Regions from separate parts of the Brachybacterium sp. J144 genome, predicted to be linked through region 4. Evidence: riboswitches for the same ligand, from Rfam matches in the RefSeq annotation. Region 4 holds a riboswitch; each other region holds the start of a gene.
What was found. Region 4 has a riboswitch for thiamine pyrophosphate ahead of thiC (phosphomethylpyrimidine synthase ThiC). Riboswitches for the same ligand answer to the same signal wherever they lie in the genome.

Region 1: it holds a riboswitch for thiamine pyrophosphate, as region 4 does, so the genes downstream of both, V1260_RS08195 (bifunctional hydroxymethylpyrimidine kinase/phosphomethylpyrimidine kinase) here and thiC (phosphomethylpyrimidine synthase ThiC) in region 4, are expected to answer to the same signal.
Region 2: it holds a riboswitch for thiamine pyrophosphate, as region 4 does, so the genes downstream of both, V1260_RS00815 (ECF transporter S component) here and thiC (phosphomethylpyrimidine synthase ThiC) in region 4, are expected to answer to the same signal.
Region 3: it holds a riboswitch for thiamine pyrophosphate, as region 4 does, so the genes downstream of both, V1260_RS14360 (YkoF family thiamine/hydroxymethylpyrimidine-binding protein) here and thiC (phosphomethylpyrimidine synthase ThiC) in region 4, are expected to answer to the same signal.

Annotation. Positions count from the first base shown of each region.
Region 1 is NZ_JAZDCG010000022.1:131,063-135,236, reverse strand. Features, by position in the region: gene V1260_RS08200 (HNH endonuclease signature motif containing protein) at 1-962, opposite strand, end outside; TPP riboswitch at 1,454-1,546, shown strand; gene V1260_RS08195 (bifunctional hydroxymethylpyrimidine kinase/phosphomethylpyrimidine kinase) at 1,537-3,186, shown strand; gene V1260_RS08190 (MFS transporter) at 3,183-4,174, shown strand, end outside.
Region 2 is NZ_JAZDCG010000001.1:185,485-189,658, reverse strand. Features, by position in the region: gene V1260_RS00825 (M13 family metallopeptidase) at 1-1,246, shown strand, start outside; gene V1260_RS00820 (hypothetical protein) at 1,243-1,809, shown strand; TPP riboswitch at 1,844-1,949, shown strand; gene V1260_RS00815 (ECF transporter S component) at 1,996-2,589, shown strand; gene V1260_RS00810 (ATP-binding cassette domain-containing protein) at 2,597-4,174, shown strand, end outside.
Region 3 is NZ_JAZDCG010000034.1:196,032-200,205, reverse strand. Features, by position in the region: gene V1260_RS14370 (ATP-binding cassette domain-containing protein) at 1-378, opposite strand, end outside; gene V1260_RS14365 (ECF transporter S component) at 398-1,087, opposite strand; gene V1260_RS14360 (YkoF family thiamine/hydroxymethylpyrimidine-binding protein) at 1,084-1,818, opposite strand; TPP riboswitch at 1,856-1,964, opposite strand; gene V1260_RS14355 (MBL fold metallo-hydrolase) at 1,977-2,696, opposite strand; gene purS (phosphoribosylformylglycinamidine synthase subunit PurS) at 2,820-3,071, shown strand; gene purQ (phosphoribosylformylglycinamidine synthase subunit PurQ) at 3,071-3,796, shown strand; gene V1260_RS14340 (class I SAM-dependent methyltransferase) at 3,845-4,174, opposite strand, start outside.
Region 4 is NZ_JAZDCG010000030.1:14,322-18,495, forward strand. Features, by position in the region: gene thiC (phosphomethylpyrimidine synthase ThiC) at 27-1,766, opposite strand; TPP riboswitch at 1,766-1,876, opposite strand; partial or broken gene V1260_RS11385 (IS3 family transposase) at 2,314-2,603, opposite strand; gene V1260_RS11390 (HAD family hydrolase) at 2,609-2,830, shown strand; gene V1260_RS11395 (hypothetical protein) at 2,966-3,196, shown strand; gene V1260_RS11400 (IS256 family transposase) at 3,203-4,174, opposite strand, start outside.

The DNA.
Region 1 (4,174 bases), on a different contig from region 4:
AGGCGGAAGCGTGGGGCGGGCACCTCGACCCCGCCGGCGTCGAGCTGGGCGGAGGTGAGCAGCGCGAAGCGCAGGCGCGTGAGCGACAGGGCGCGACCGCTCTCGAGGACCGTCCCGTCCGGGTCGTGCGGGATCGGAGCACCCTCGCGGAGGGCGGCGCGCTGGGCGGCCTGGACGGCGCGCGCCGTCTCGTCGAGCTCCGTGAAGGTGGCGAGGATGTCGGGGATCGGGCCGGTGATCTGCAGGATCCCGACGCCCGGCTGCGGCGACGGGAGCAGCTCAACGGACCGCTCGAGACACGATTCCCGATCCGGCTGGTCCTCCCGCTGGCGGAGCAGCTCGATAAGACCCTTCAGCAGGGTGAAGAATCGTTCCGAGGTGATATCCGTCGACCAGGTGGAGAGGATCTCGTCAAGCTGACGACGAGAATTATCCGACAGCGCCCGCGAACCCTTCAGGATCCGCTCGAACCAGGCGACGGAGAGGCCTCCCGCCTCGAGCCGGTCGAGCGCTCGCGGGAACAGATGGACGGCCTGATACGCGTCCCGGAGGCGCCACCCCGCGGCACCGCGGGTCACGCGGAGGGCGAGGGCGGCGCGCAGGGTGTCGACCTCGCCCACCTCCTCGCACTCCTCGTACTCGCCCTCGAGCTCGTGGAGCGCGGCGAGAGCGCGATACTGGCCGACGAGGGCTCGGGCGGCGGCCCGCTCGGCATCCCAGACCCGCTGCGATGCCTCGCTGAGCTGGGGATCATCCGCGCAGCCTCCCCGCACCGGGAGCGCCTCACGGGTGCCGGGAGTGCGACCGGAGACCTCGCGGAGGCGCAGCGGGAGCGAGGCGAGAAGGGCTGGGTCCGCGACCGCCGACCCCGCACCCGCGGGCACCGCCTCGCCCGCGTCCGCAGCACTCCGGGAGCGGGACGAGGAGCCCGACGAGGAGCCGTCGATCGGCACGACGCCCATGACTCCCACCCCCTCTCCGCTGCCCGTCGGGGAGGGCGCAGGAGCAGCGCCGAGAACTCCCCCTCGAACACCTCCACCCTAATCTCACCCAGCCCTCCCGGAAACCCCTATGAGCATATTTGTGGATAACTTCCGCGCCACGGCAGTTGATCGACGAAACGTACCACCGGAGCGGAATTGTTCCTCCACAGAAAAGGGTTATCCACAGGGTTTATCCACACCTTCGAGCGGAGGTGGAATCGTGTGTCGGACCCCGGGTGTAGAGGGGGTCAGAAGCGAGAGGCGGGCGGGCAGGCAGGGCGAGAGGCGGGCGGGCGGGCGGCCGGCGGGCGGGCAGGCAGGGCGAGAGGCGGGCAGGCAGGCAGGCAGGCAGGGCGAGAGGCGGGCGGGCGGCCGGCGGGCAGGCAGGCAAGCAGGGCGAGAGGCGGGCGATCGGTGCGTGCTCCTGCCGGACGCCGCCGCCCGGCGCCGCACCGCTCCCCTACACTCGGGCGCTGGACACGGGGTGCGCCAGGCGCGCTGAGATCACACCCGTGGAACCTGATCTAGTTCGTACTAGCGAAGGGATGTCCGCATGAGCTCGGATTCTCGCACCCTCTTTCCGCACGTCCGCACGCCGCAGCACACCCGCACGGCCACGCCCGCCATCACGGCCGCACCCTCCCTCCCCCGAGTCCTCTCGATCGCCGGGACGGACCCGACAGGAGGCGCCGGCACCGCGGCGGACCTCAAGTCGATCACCGCCGCGGGCGGCTACGGCATGACCGCGATCACCGCCGTCGTCGCGCAGAACACGCACGGCGTGCGGGACATCCACCTCCCGCCCGCCGCGGTCCTCACCGCGCAGCTCGAGGCGGTCTCCGACGACGTCGAGCTCGAGGCCGTCAAGACCGGCATGCTCGGCACCGCCGAGATCATCGACGCGGTCGAGGCCTGGCTCCGCGCGCATCCGCCGCGGGTGCTCGTCATCGACCCGGTCATGGTCGCGACCAGCGGCGATCGTCTCCTCGCCCCCGAGGCCGAGCAGGCGATGCGGCGCCTGTGCCGGCTCGCGACCGTCATCACCCCGAACCTCGACGAGCTCGCGGTGCTCACCGGCGAGGCCCCCGCGCGCACCGAGACAGCGGCCCTCACGCAGGCCGAGCGCTTCGCCGCCGAGACCGGTGTCGCCGTCGTCGTAAAAACCGGCCACCTCGACACCCGCGCCATCACCACGACCTGGATCGCGGCCGACGGCAGCCGACACGCGGTGCGGACCAGCCGCGTCGACACCACCAGCACGCACGGCACCGGCTGCTCCCTCGCCGCCGCGCTCGCCACGAGGCTGGGCGCCGGCGACGATCCCCGCACCGCGCTGACCAGGGCGAGCCGCTGGCTGCACGAGGCGATCCAGCACGGCGCGGCGCTGCGGGTGGGCGGCGGGAACGGGCCCGTGGACCACGGCCACCAGGCCCGCCGGCTCGCCGCGGCGGGATCGTCGGTGCCCTGGCTCACCGCCGACGCGGTGCCGGCCCGGCTCGAGGCACCAGCGGATCTCCACTCCGCCGACGGGCCGACCGACGCACCCACCCCCGCCCCCGCCGTCGCCCCCGTCGGCCCCTGGACCGCCGCACTGTGGGAGGCGGGCGCGCCGCTCGCCGCGGCGATCGACGCGTCGGGCTTCGTCGCGGCGCTCGTGGACGGCAGCCTGCCGGAGGAGCAGTTCAGCGTCTATCTCGCGCAGGACGCCCACTACCTGCAGCGCTACTCGCGGGCACTCGCGGCGCTGGCCGCCTCCGCCCCGGACGACGAGGCGCGCGCCTTCTGGGCCGCCTCCTCACGGACCTGCCTCGAGACGGAGCTCGAGCTGCATCGCAGCTGGCTCGCACCCCGGCCGGAGGCGGCGAGCCTGCCCGTCGGCCCCGTCACCAGCGCGTACACCGACTTCCTGCTCGCCCGCGCGCTCGGCTCCCCGCATGCGGTCGGCGCGGCGGCGGCCCTGCCCTGCTTCTGGCTGTACGCGCAGGTGGGGGCCGGTCTGCCGGAGGTCCCGGCCGATCATCCCTATCGCGACTGGCTCGACACCTACCGCGATCCGGACTTCGTCGCGGGGGTGCGCGGAGCCCTCGGCATCGTCGAGCGGGAGCTCGCCGCGGCGAGCCCCGAGGTGCGAGCGGAGGCGGCGCGGGACTTCCTCCTCGCCTGCCGTCACGAGCTCGAGTTCTTCGAGCAGGCCCGCCGATGAGCGCGGCCACGATCCCCGCCGCCACCACGCTCCCCGCGGAGGGCCGGGCCGCCCTGCGTGCGGGCGTGGTCGGCAACTGGATCGACAACATCCACGTGTTCCTGCCGGTCACGGCGCTGGCCCCGGCGATGCTGGTGCTCGCGGGGCCGTCGGCGACCGCATCGACGGGGGCGCTGATCATCGTCGCGATGCTGCTGGGCCGGCCCGTCGGCGGGGTGGTGTTCGGGCGGATCGCGGACCGGCTGGGCCGCACCCGCACCACGAAGGTCGCGATCGCGGGGACCGCCGCCTGCGCGCTCGCGATCGCCGCCGTCCCGACGCACGAGCTGCTCGGTCCCGGCACCGTCACCCTGGTGCTGATCCTGCGCTTCCTCGGCGGGATCTTCGTCGCCGGCGAGTACTCGGCGGCGATCCCGCTGGCCATGGAGTGGTCCGCGCCGCGCCGGCGGGGGCTGATGAGCGGGCTGATCCTGTCGATGGCGCCGTGGGCGCAGGCGTCGATCGCCTTCGCGGTCGCGGTGCTGCTCGCCGCGCTCGGCCCGGATGCCTACGCGGTCTGGGGGTGGCGGGCGCTGTTCGTCGCCGGCGCCGCGCTGTCGATCGGGATGATGCTCTACTACCGGCGGCACGTGGTGGACGCGCCGATCCTGCACCGTACGACCACGGCCCCCGCGCCCACCGCCCCTGCCCCGTCGGCCCCGCGCCTCGGACGCTGGGCGCCCGCCTTCTGGCAGGCGTTCGTGCTGATGACGGGGCTGTGGCTGCTCACCGACTCGACGGTGCTGCTGCTCACGGCGCGGCTCGCGACCGACTCGAGCCTCTCCCCGGAGGCGGTGCCGCTCGCGATGGGCGTCGCCGCGATCGCGCAGGCGCTCGCGATGGCGGCCGCGGGGCACGTGTCGAGCCTCGTCGGCCGACGCCGGCTGCTGGTGGTCTGGGGAGCGGTGGCCGCCGTGCTCGGTCCGGTGCTGTGGTGGGCGGCGGTGCA
Region 2 (4,174 bases), on a different contig from region 4:
TCTCGAGGGGACCGGAGCGCCGGCGAGCGCCGTCGAGGTCGTGAACGTCGGCCAGCCCGAGTACGTCGCCGCCGCGGCCGAGCTGCTGGCCGGGGAGGATCTCGCGGTGCTGCGCAGCTGGCTCGCGCTGCACGCCGTCTCCTCCTACGCGCCCTACCTGCCCGCCGCGCTGGTCGACGAGGACTTCGCGTTCTCCGGCACGGTGCTCTCGGGCGCGCAGGAGCTGCGGGAGCGGTGGAAGCGGGGCGTGGGCCTCGTCGAGGGCGCGGTGGGCTTCGCCGTGGGCCGCGAGTACGTCGAGCGGCACTTCCCGCCCGCGCACAAGGAGCGCATGGAGCAGCTCGTCGAGGCGCTCCTGGAGGCGTACCGCCGCTCGATCTCCACCCTGGACTGGATGACCCAGGCGACCCGCGAGCGGGCCCTCGAGAAGCTCTCCGCCTTCACCACCAAGATCGGCTACCCCGAGGTGTGGCGGGACTACGCCGGTCTCGAGATCGTCCCCGGGGACCTGGTCAGTACCGTCCGGGCGGTGCGTCGCGCCGACGCCGAGTACGACTTCGCGAAGCTCTCCGGTCCCGTCGACCCCACCGAGTGGCACATGACCCCGCAGACGGTCAACGCCTACTACAACCCGGGCGCGAACGAGATCGTCTTCCCCGCCGCGATCCTGCAGCCGCCCTTCTTCGACGCCGAGGCCGACGACGCGGTGAACTTCGGGGGGATCGGGGCCGTGATCGGCCACGAGGTGGGCCACGGCTTCGACGACCAGGGCTCGAAGTACGACGGCACCGGAGCGCTGGTCTCCTGGTGGACCGAGGAGGACCGCGAAGCCTTCGAGGCTCGCGCCGCCCGCCTCATCGCCCAGTACGACGGCCTCTCCCCGCGCGATCTGGACGACTCCCGCACCGTCAACGGCGGGCTGACCATCGGGGAGAACATCGGCGACCTCGGCGGCCTCACCATCGCCGTGTCCGCCTATCTCGCGACCCGCCCGGAGGAGGAGGCGGCGGCCGAGCTCGACGGGTTCACGGGTCTGCAGCGGCTCTTCCTGTCCTGGGCGACGGTGTGGCGCGGCAAGAGCCGGGAGCAGGAGGCGATCCGCCGCCTCGCGATCGACCCGCACGCCCCCATGGAGTTCCGCTGCAACACGGTCGCCTCGCACCTGGACGCCTTCCACGAGGCCTTCGGCACCGTGGCGGGCGACGGGATGTACCTCGCGCCCGAGGACCGGGTGCGGATCTGGTGAGGCCGGAGGCGCCCTTCTACGTCGGCACCACCCGCCCCTCCTCGGTGGGCTGGACCCGCATCGCCCTGACCCTGGTCGCCGGGGTCGTGGCGGTCGTGCTCGTCGCCGGCCAGCTGCCGATGCCGGTGGCCGTCGCCGCCGGCGCCGTCTTCGCGCTGCTGGCCCTGTGGACCTGGATGGGCCAGTGGACGCGCTTCATCGTCGACGGCCACGGCGTGACCGTGAGCCTCGGCGGGTTCCTGCCGCGCGCCCCGTGGCCGCTGGCCGACTTCCGCACCGTGCAGCTGCGGGAGGTCCCGTCCTCGAGCGTCGGGGTCACCGTCGGCGGCTTCGGCTGGCGACGCGGCCGCGCGATGGCCGCGACCCCCGAGCAGGTGCGCCCCGTCGGCAAGTTGAAGGTGTACACCCTCGGGGAGGTGCAGGCGCGGTACCGGCTGCTGGTGACCCGCTCGGGCACCCAGGTGGAGATCATCTCTCGCGAGGGCGAACACTACCTCCTCTCCCCCGTCGACGTGGAGGCCACCGCCGCGGCGATCGAGCAGGCGATCCGCGCGCGGCGCTGAGCACCCCCGGCTCGCGGTAGACTGCCCGTCGGTCATCCACTGACAGGGGAGCACCACCGGGGTGCTGAGAGTGCGCGCAGGCGCAGACCCTCGAACCTGATCCGGGTCACACCGGCGGAGGGAGTCGGGATTTCCGTGCGGGACCCCGCGTCCCGCACGCCCCTTCCGGGATCGGAAGGAGACGTGATGAACCGTTATCGCACCATCGACCTGCTGGTCACCGTCCTGATCGGCGCGGCCTTCGGGGTCGCGTTCATCGGCTACGGACTGCTGTACTCGTTGATCGACCCCCTCACCTCGGCGTTCGCGCCGGCGCAGGGGCTGCTCGCGGGGATCTGGCTGCTGCCGGCCGTGCTCGCGGGGCTCATCGTCCGCAAGCCGGGCGCGGCGCTGCTCGCCGAGATGGTCGCCGCCGTGCTGTCCATGCTGCTGGGCTCCCAGTGGGGCTGGAGCACGGCCATCTCGGGCCTCGTGCAGGGCGGCGGCGTCGAGCTGGCGTTCCTGCTCGCCGCCTATCGCCGGCACACCCTGCCCGTCGCGATGCTGGGCGGAGTGCTCGGCGCCGCCGCGGAATGGGGCTGGGAGAAGCTCGTCTACTACCAGGAGATGAGCTGGCCGTTCTCGCTGATCATGCTCGGCTTCTTCCTGATCTCGGGGGCGCTGCTCGCCGGGGCGCTCGGCTGGCTCGCGACCCGCGCCCTCGTCGCCACCGGTGCCGTGGACTCCCTCGCCGCGGGTCGGGAGCACGCACGCCGGCCCGCCGCGGCGCCGACGAGATGATGGCGCCATGACGACCGCTCGCCCCGCCGTCGTCCTCGGGGCCGAGGAGGGCGCCGCGCCGGAGGAGCTCGTGCTGCGCGAGCTCCGCTGGCGACCGTGGACCCGGCCCGACCCGACGCTCGACGGCCTGACCCTGCGGATCCCCGCCGGGCAGCGGGTCCTCCTCGCGGGGCCGAGCGGGAGCGGCAAGTCGACGGTGCTGCGAGCCCTCGCCGGCCTCCTCGACCCGGAGGACGGCGAGCTCGCCGGCACCGCCCCCGGGCCCGCCGAGCGCGCCGGGCAGCGGGGGCTGCTGCTGCAGAACCCGTCGCAGGCGATGGTCGGCGCGACCGTCGCCCGCGATGCTGCGTTCGGTCCCGAGAACGCGGCCCTGTCCCGGCAGGAGATCCACGAGCGGGTCGCCGCGGCGCTCGAGGCCGCCCGCGTGGACGTCGAGGCGGGGCGCCCGCCCCTGGACTGCTCGGGCGGGCAGCAGCAGCGGATCGCGCTCGCCGGGGCGCTCGCCCTGCACCCGGGGGCGCTGCTGCTCGACGAGCCGACGAGCATGCTGGACCCGGCGACCGCCGCCGCGGTGCGGGACGAGATCCTGCGCGCCGCCGACGGCCGGACCCTCGTCGTCGCCGATCACGACGTCGCCGCCTGGGCGGACCGGGTGGATCGCCTCGTCGTCCTCGGGGCGCAGGGCCGGATCCTCGCCGACGGCTCCCCCGCCGCCGTGCTCGCCACGCACCACGAGGTGCTCGAGGCGGCGGGCGTGCTGCCGCGCGCCGAGGTCCCGCCGCCGTCGGCGCGTCCGCCCGCGGGATCCCCCGATCCCGCCGACGGGTCCGCCACCGCCGGGACCCGGCCCGGGGTGTCCCGCGGCGAGGTCGTCGCGGCGCTGCGCGGGGTGCGGGTCCCCGCGCGGGGCCTGCGCACCCCCGTCGACCTCGTCGCCCGGTCGGGCGAGCTGACCGTGCTGACCGGAGTGAGCGGCGCGGGGAAGTCGACCCTGTTGGACCTGCTCCTCGATCCCTCCCGCGCTCCAAGCACCGCCCCGACGCGTCGCGCGCCCGACGAGCCCGACGCTCCGGGCGCCGTCGACCGGCCCAGACCGGGCGGCATCGCGGCCGTCCCCCAGGACCCGTCGCTCGGGGTCGTGGCCGCGACGGTGCGGGAGGAGCTGACCGCGTCCCCGTTCGCGGATCCGGAGCGGGCGGGCGAGCTGCTGCGCCTCGCCGATCTCGCGCCGCTCGCCGACGTGCATCCGCACCGGCTCTCCGGCGGGGAGCAGCGGCGGCTCGCCCTCGCCGCCGCCCTCGCCCAGCGGCCCCGGCTGCTCGTGCTCGACGAGCCGACCGTCGGCCTCGACGCGGGCCGCTCCCGCGCCGTGCTCGCCCTGCTGCACCATGCGGCGGACGAGGGCTGCGCCGTGCTCGCCGCGACGCATGACCCGGCACTCGTCGCGGCGGCCGACGCGCGCGTCCACCTGCCCGCCCCGTCGGCGCCCGCCCGTCCGCCCGCGCCGCGGCGCGTCCCCGCCGACGCCCTGAACCCGCTGACCCTGTGCCTGATCGGGATCCTCGCCGCGATCGGGTCGTTCGCC
Region 3 (4,174 bases), on a different contig from region 4:
CCTCTCAGGCGGGGTGCAGGCGCTCTCGAGCGGGAGCGCCACGTCCTCGGCGATCTGCGGGAGGCAGACCCCGTCGGCCGGATCCTGACCGAGATGGCCCACGAGCGGGGCGGCGGCCGTGACCCCGCCCGCGACCGGGTCGACCCCGCCCGCGAGGCGCACGCTGCCGCGGACCCGCCCGCGCTGGTGGGAGGGGATCGCTCCGGCGAGCGTGCGCAGCAGCGTCGACTTCCCCGAGCCGGAGGGGCCGAGCAGCAGCACCTGCTCCCCGTCGTGGATCTCCCCGGTCCAGGGGCCCACGCCCGCCCCGGAGGGCAGCACCACCTCGAGCGCCTCGGCGCGGACCAGCGGGCTCGGGTCGGTCGTCGCGATGCTCACCGGCCGCGCCGTCACCGCCTCAGCGGACACGGCGCTCGGGGATCGCCGCCGCACCGGCGGCCCCGATCGCGAAGTCGGCGAGCACCCCGGTGCGCTCGAGCGCCCGCACGATCACGCGGGCGAGCAGTCCGCCGAGCAGGACCCCGGAGAGCATCTGCATCCCGAGGCGGAGCGCGAGCAGGTCCTGCCCGTACCAGCCCATGCGGTAGGCGGTCCAGAAGAAGACGAGGCTCGCACCGAGCGCTCCCGAGACGGCGAACACGCCCCAGCCGTAGCGGCGGTAGCGGGTCAGGGCGAAGGGCAGCTCGGAGCCGAGGCCCTGGAGCGCGGCGGAGAGCAGCAGCAGCGGGCCGACGGGGCTGCCGAGGAAGACCACCTCGATCACCGCCGCGAGGATCTCGGCGAGGATGCCCACGCCGGGGCGGCGCAGGATCGCGATGGCGATGGGCCCGACCAGCAGCCAGGACCCGAACAGCACGTGCTGGGCGAGGTCGCCGGCGGGTCCCATCGCGATCGCGAGCAGGTTCCAGGCCTGCACGAACGCCCAGTACAGGAAGCCGAACACGACGCCGAGCACGACGACCAGCACGAGCTCCCGGAGGGCCAGCGGAGCGCGGCGGGGGCGCGCGGCGCCAGTCTCGGGAGAGGTCTGCGCGGTCTGCGGCGCCGCGGCCTCCCGGGAGTCGGGGCTCTGCGGCTCGGCGCTCATCGGACCTCCTCCGCGGACGCGTCCGGCCCGGTCCCCGCGGTCGCGCCCGGAGAGATCTCAGCGGGCGCATCAAGCAGCTCGCGCAGATCATGGGACGGGCTGTTCAGGGAGATCGTCAGGTGGCTCGTGACGTGCTGGACGCCGCGACCGACGAGCACCCAGCCGGCGACGGCCGTCGCGATCACGTCGCCGAGGTCGCCCTCGAGGCGGGTGACGAAGTGCTCGGAGCCGCGGAAGGTGCCGAGCTCGCGGGCGTGGTCGATCGCGGCGTAGACGTCGCGCATGTGGTCGGGCGGGGTGCCGTCCTCGGCGACCGCGTCGGCCAGCGGGTACAGCGCCCACTCGGCGCTCGCGAACCGCCCGGTGCGCCGTGGCGGCGGCACGGCGGTGACGCGCGGTCCCGCCCCACCGGGCAGCTCGCAGGCCACCTCCCCGGGGCAGCCCCGCGAGAGCAGCACCGACATCGTCGCGTGGTGCTCGGTGCGGGCGAGCGCCTCGCCGAGGTCGATCAGCGCGCGCTGCAGGTGCGTCTCGTGGCCGCCCAGATAGGTGGAGACGTCCCCGGTCTCGCGCACGAGCCCGGTCAGGTCGAGGGCGGAGAGGGCGCCGACGAGGATCCGGGCGTAGTCCGCGCTCATCACGGCGGCGGTCACGCGGGCGCCGACGCCGAAGCCGAGCGGTGTCGCGGACGGATCGGCCGGGGCGGTGGGGGCTGCGGGCGGTGTGGTCACGGTCCATGCCTTTCGAGTGGGCACGGGCGCGCGGCGACGATCGCCTGGCGGAGCTCCCTGCGCCGGCATGATCCGGATCAGGTTCTACGGTCGGAGTTGGAGAACTCCCTCTCAGCCCGGCTCACCGGACTCCCGTGCACGCCCGGCACCCTACCCGCTCACAGCTCGATCGAGCGCTCCGGGTCCACCCAGTCGCGCACCTCGGTGCCCTCGGCGGCGAGCGCCGTCGCCTGGCGGACGTAGATCGCGCGGCCCCCGGCGCTCGCGACCGCATCGTGCACCGGGAGGGCGAGCCGCGGACGGACCGCGCGCAGGAACTCGATCGTCTCGGACATCTTCGACCAGGGGGCGACGACTGCGAACGCGAGCACGTCGATGCCCTGGAACTCGGCGAGCGGCTCGAGGCTGTCGCCGGTGACGCCGAGGCGCGGCCCGTCCCCCGCCGAGAGCACGAGGCCCGTGTTGCCGACCCGCGGGATGTCCGGGTGGATGACGGCGTGCGCCCCGCCGGCCGCGGTCACCCGCAGCGGCGATCGGCCGCCGACGGCGGGCAGCTCGTGGGACTCCCCCGCGGGCAGCGCCCGCATCCGCTCCGCCGGGATCGCGGGTCCCTCGCCCATAGGGCCGGCGGCGGCCTGGGCGAGCAGTGCGACCGTCTCCGGCTCGGCGAGGACCTGCGCGCCCGGATGCCGCTCGAGCACCTCGAGGAGGAGGGCTCGCTGCACGTGATCGGCGTGCTGGTGGGTGATCGCGACCAGGTCGATCGGTCCGTCGACGGCGCGCACCGCGTCGACGCTGAACAGCCCCGGGTCGATCAGCACGCGGCGCGAGGCGACCTCGACGAGGAGGCAGGAATGGACGAGATGGCGGATCCTCATGGCGACTCCCGGAGCTGGCGATGGTCCCCCGACCGTACGCCCCTGGACCGGCCGCGTCCGGGTCCGGCGCGCTCGGTAGGATGGCCCGCAGGTCCCTGCCCCGCCCGCCCCCGAGGAGCGCCCATGCCACGCGTCGTGGTCCACGTCATGCCGAAGCCCGAGATCCTGGACCCCCAGGGGAAGGCGGTCGCGGCGGCCCTGCCCCGTCTGGGCTTCGAGGGCGTCGCCTCCGTGCGCCAGGGCAAGCGGTTCGAGCTCGAGGTCGCCGGCGAGGTGACCGAGGAGGTCCTCGCGACCCTGCGCGAGGCCGCCGAGACCCTGCTGTCGAACCCCGTGATCGAGGACGTCGTCGCCCTCGAGGTCGAGGACGCCTGATGCGCATCGGTGTGGTCACCTTCCCGGGCACGCTCGACGACCGGGACGCGCTGCGGGCCGTGCGGCTCGCCGGGGCCGAGCCGGTCGCGCTCTGGCACGGCGAGGACTCCCTGCAGGACGTCGACGCCGTGGTGCTGCCCGGCGGCTTCTCCTACGGCGACTACCTGCGCGCCGGGGCGATCAGCCGGTTCGCGCCCGTCATGGAGAAGGTCGTGGACGCGGCGAACGGCGGCATGCCGGTGCTCGGCATCTGCAACGGCTTCCAGATCCTCTGCGAGACCCACCTGCTGCCCGGCGCGATGATCAAGAACGCCCACCGCTCCTTCATCTGCCGCGACCAGCCGCTGCGGGTGGAGAATGCGCGCACCGCCTGGACCTCCGGCTACGCCCAGGACCAGGTCATCCGCGTGCCGTTGAAGAGCCAGGACGGCCAGTACATGGCCGACGCCCGCACCCTCGACGAGCTCGAGGCGGAGGGCCGCGTGGTGTTCCGCTACGTCGCGGGTGCCACCCACGGACCGGCCGGCTTCGAGGACAACCCCAACGGCTCGCAGCGCGACATCGCTGGCATCACCAATGCCGCGGGCAATGTCGTGGGGCTGATGCCGCACCCCGAGCACGCGGTCGAGGCCGGTTTCGGCCCCGACGAGCCCGGTCAGGGCACGCGCACGGGCACCGACGGCCTGGCGATGTTCACCTCGGTGCTCACGAGCCTCGTGGCCTGAGTCCCGGGCGCCTGCGCCTGCGGCCGGGCCGCCGCCCTATCCCACTGACTACCGCGTCGCGCTGAGCACGGTGAAGCGGCGGTCGCGGGCGCGCTCGCGCACCGGTCCGACGCGCCGCTCGACCTCCGGCCGGTAGCGCAGGTGGGAGTTGTGCACGACCCACAGTTGACCGCCAGGGCGCAGCACCCTCGCGGCCGCGTCGAGCAGGGCCTGCACGAGCGTCGCGTCGACCGCGGTGCCGTCGTGGAAGGGCGGGTTCAGCAGCACCAGGTCCGTGCTGCCGTCGGCGACCCGGGAGAGGGACTCATCCCAGGCGACCTGCACCCCGGCGCGCTCCAGCCCGGAAGCAGCGAGGGTCGCGCGGGTGGAGGCGACGGC
Region 4 (4,174 bases):
CGGCGCGCTCCGCGGGCCGACGGGGATCAGAACTGCGGCGTCGGCAGGTACACGGTGCCGCCGCGCTCGCGGAACTCCCGCGACTTCTCGGCCATGCCCTCCTGGGCGATCCGCTCCTGGGAGGCGGCGTCGCCGTAGGTGTCGCGGATGTCCTGCGAGATCCTCATCGAGCAGAACTTCGGCCCGCACATGGAGCAGAAGTGCGCGGTCTTCGCGGGCTCGGCTGGCAGGGTCTCGTCGTGGTACTCCTCGGCCAGCTGCGGATCCAGCGAGAGCCCGAACTGGTCCCGCCAGCGGAACTCGAAGCGGGCCTTCGACAGGGCGTCGTCGCGCTCGCGGGCCCCGGGATGTCCCTTGGCGACATCGGCCGCGTGAGCGGCGATCTTGTACGTGATCACCCCGGTCTTCACGTCGTCGCGGTCCGGGAGCCCCAGGTGCTCCTTCGGCGTGACATAGCAGAGCATCGCGGTGCCGTAGCGGGCGATCTCCGTCGCGCCGATGGCGGAGGTGATGTGGTCGTAGGCCGGCGCCACGTCGGTGACCAGCGGGCCGAGCGTGTAGAACGGCGCGCCGTCGCACAGCTCCTGCTGGCGCTCCACGTTCTCGCGCACCAGGTGCAGCGGCACGTGCCCCGGGCCCTCGACCATCACCTGCACGTCGTACTCCCACGCCCGATGGGTCAGCTCGGCGAGGGTGTCGAGCTCGGCGAACTGCGCGGCGTCGTTCGCATCGGCGAGGCAGCCGGGCCGCAGCCCGTCGCCGAGGGAGAAGGAGACGTCGTAGCGGGCGAAGATCTCGCACAGCTCGTCGAAGTGCTCGTAGAGGAAGTTCTCCCGGTGCCGGGCCAGGCACCAGCCGGCCAGGATCGAGCCGCCGCGCGAGACGATCCCCGTGACCCGGTTCGCCGTCAGCGGCACGTAGCGCAGCAGCACCCCGGCGTGGATCGTCATGTAGTCCACGCCCTGCTCGCACTGCTCGATCACGGTGTCCCGGAAGATCTCCCAGGTCAGCGCGTTCGCGTCCCCGTTCACCTTCTCGAGCGCCTGGTAGATCGGGACGGTCCCGATGGGCACCGGCGAGTTGCGCAGGATCCACTCGCGGGTGGTGTGGATGTCGTCCCCGGTGGAGAGGTCCATGACGGTATCGGCGCCCCAGCGGGTGGCCCACTCGAGCTTGGAGACCTCCTCGGCGATCGAGGAGGTCACCGCCGAATTGCCGATGTTCGCGTTGACCTTCACCAGGAAGCTGCGTCCGATGATCATCGGCTCCGCCTCGGGATGGTTCACGTTCGCGGGGATGATCGCGCGGCCCGCCGCGACCTCGCTGCGCACCAGCTCCACGTCGCAGCCCTCCCGCAGCGCGACATAGCGCATCTCCGGGGTGATCTCGCCGCGACGGGCGTAGTGCATCTGGGTGACGCGCCGACCCGGGAGGGAGCGCAGCGGGGGCCGGGTCTCGCCGCGCCACTCGGCGCTGGCCTCGCCGCGGCGCACCGCCTCGCGCCCGTCGTCGGACAGATCGCGGGCCCGGCCCGCGTACTCCTCGACGTCGCCGCGGCCCCGGATCCACTCCTCGCGCAGCGGCGGCAGGCCCTCCTCCGGGACGCAGCCGGGGCCGGCGGTGCGGTACACCTCCAGCGGCGGGTTGGCCGTCCCGTCGGGGGAGGGGTCCTGGGCGATGCGGGTGACGGGAATCCGCAGGCCGTGCGCGGGGTCCTCGAGATGGCCGAGGCTGTGGGTGGGGTAGTTCTCAGGGCGTGCGGACATGCAGTCGCTCTCCTTCTTCCTTCGCCGGCATGACCCGGGGCAGGTTCGGTCGGTGCTCGAACCGCGACAGTTCGATCTCAGCCCGTTGCGACGGGCACCCGAGGGATCGGCGACGACCGTAGCAGACGCATGCGGTCGCGTCCGAGGCGTCCGCGAGGGCCGCCGGACCGCCACCCAGGGGTTCCTCGTCGACGAATACCGGGAGGTGATCCCCCCCGCACCGCGTGCTCGAGCTGGATCAGAACCTGTGCGTGACCCGCAGCGGGCGGGGGACGCGCCTCGGACGGGCCCAGCGGCGGGAGGTGTGGGCGATCGTCGAGGCGTACCGCGCTGAAGGCAAGCATGCTGCGACGCTGTACTGGGACGAGAGCTCGGCGGTGGCGGGGTCAAGTGCCTGGAAGTGGTGTAGCGATCCTTCTCTGAGGGGTCAGGCTGTCAGCGCGGGCAGGGAGCTTGTGGTGACCTCTTCGGTGTCGGTGTCGGTGTCGGTGTCGGTGTCGGTGTCGGTGTCGGTGGGGACTGATGCGCGATCAGGTGTCAGCTGGGGTTAGGCCGCCAGGCTGACGGTCGGGGTCATGATGGTCTCGTACTCGATGGGGGTCAATCGGCCCAGGCGGGCCTGCCGACGGCGTCGATGGTAGGTCCGCTCGATCCAGGTAATGATCGCGATCCGCAGCTCTTCTCGAGACCGCCACCGCCTGCGGTCCAGGACGTTCTTCTGGAGCAGGGCGAAGTAGGGCTCCATTGCGGCGTTGTCCCCGGCTGCGCCGATTTCCCCATCGATCCGATGTGGTGGTGACGGTTCAGGGCGTGCACGAAGCTTCGCGCGCGAAGCTGGCATCGTGACCGGGATCCTGACCAACGGCACCGACACGATCCCTGCGGAGGTCGCCGGGCTCGGCCTGACCAGTCACTTCGATCCGATCTTCAACTCCGCCGCCATCGGCTACATCAAACCCGATGTGCGCGTCTTCCTTCACGTGCTCGAACAGCTCGGGCTCGGGGCTCCGGAGGTGTTCTTCACCGACGACTCGGAGGGCAAGCTGCACGGCACCCGGTCCTGAGGCATGCACGCCCATCACGGTATCGGCCCGCTGCGCGACGCACTCGCCCAACACGAACTCCTCGCACGCTGATCTCCTCAGGTACGTCGATGGTGCATTCAGTCCGTCCCCCTACCCAGACGGAGGTACTCGCGAATGAAAGACATCAACCCGACGGGAAGGCTTGTGTCCGTCGAGCTGCTTCCCCGCGATGAGGAGTCGGATATCGGCGGAGTCCGTCTCGAGACCGTCCTGCGGGCCGCGGTCCTCGGCGATGCCGTCGAGGTGCGGGCCACGGTTGATTCCTACTGCGACGACCACTCCAGCAAACTCTGGCTGCACCTCGGAGGTCAAGTCCCTGGAAGTGGTGTAGCGGTCCTTCGGTGAGTGGGGTCAGGCTGTCAGTGCGGGCAGGGTATCGGTGCTCACCTCGTTCGCAGGGTTGGTGGTGGTGATGGTGAGGCGGCAGCGGGCCAGGACGTCGAGGCCGAGGTAGCGGCGGCCTTCGGCCCATTCATCGGTCTGTTCGGCCAGGACCGCGCCGACGAGGCGGACGATGGCGTCGCGGGTGGGGAAGATGCCTACGGAGTCGGTGCGTCGGCGGATCTCGCGGTTCAGGCGTTCGGTGGGGTTGTTGGACCAGATCTGGACCCAGACATCCTTGGGGAAGCCGGTGAACGCGAGGACGTCAGCGCGGGCTGCGTCGAGGTGTTCGGCCACGTCCGGGAGCTTCTGGTCGACGTAGTCCAGCAGCCGGTCGAACTGGGCGTTGACCGCGGCGGCGTCGGGCTGGTCATAGACGCTGTGGAGCATCGCTTTCACGGCCGGCCACATTCCCTTGGGACAGATGCTCATCAGGTTCACTGCGTAGTGGGTGCGGCAGCGCTGCCAGGACGCGCCGGGCAGATGGGCGGCGATCGCCTCGACCAGCCCGGCATGGGCGTCGGAGGTGACCAGGCGGACTCCGCCCAGGCCACGGGCGACGAGGTCGGCGAAGAAGCTGTTCCACGCAGCTCCCGTCTCGCTGGTCGCGACCCGCATGCCGAGTACTTCGCGGTGCCCGTCACCGTTGACGCCGGTGGCGAGCAGGACGACGGCGTTGATCACGCGCCCGCCCTCGCGGACCTTCATCGTCAGCGCGTCAGCGGAGACGAACGTGAACGGCCCGGCCGCATCCAGCGGGCGGTGGCGGAACTGCTCAACATGCTCGTCCAGATCGGCTGCCATCCTGCTGACCTGGGACTTCGAAAGCGAGTTGATGCCGAGGGTCTTGACGAGCTGGGGCCCCGGATGCGATGTGCGCGAAGCGTGCATCCGGGGAGCCATGCGTCGGGTGGAGACGCCGGCGAGATAGCAGTCCGCCAC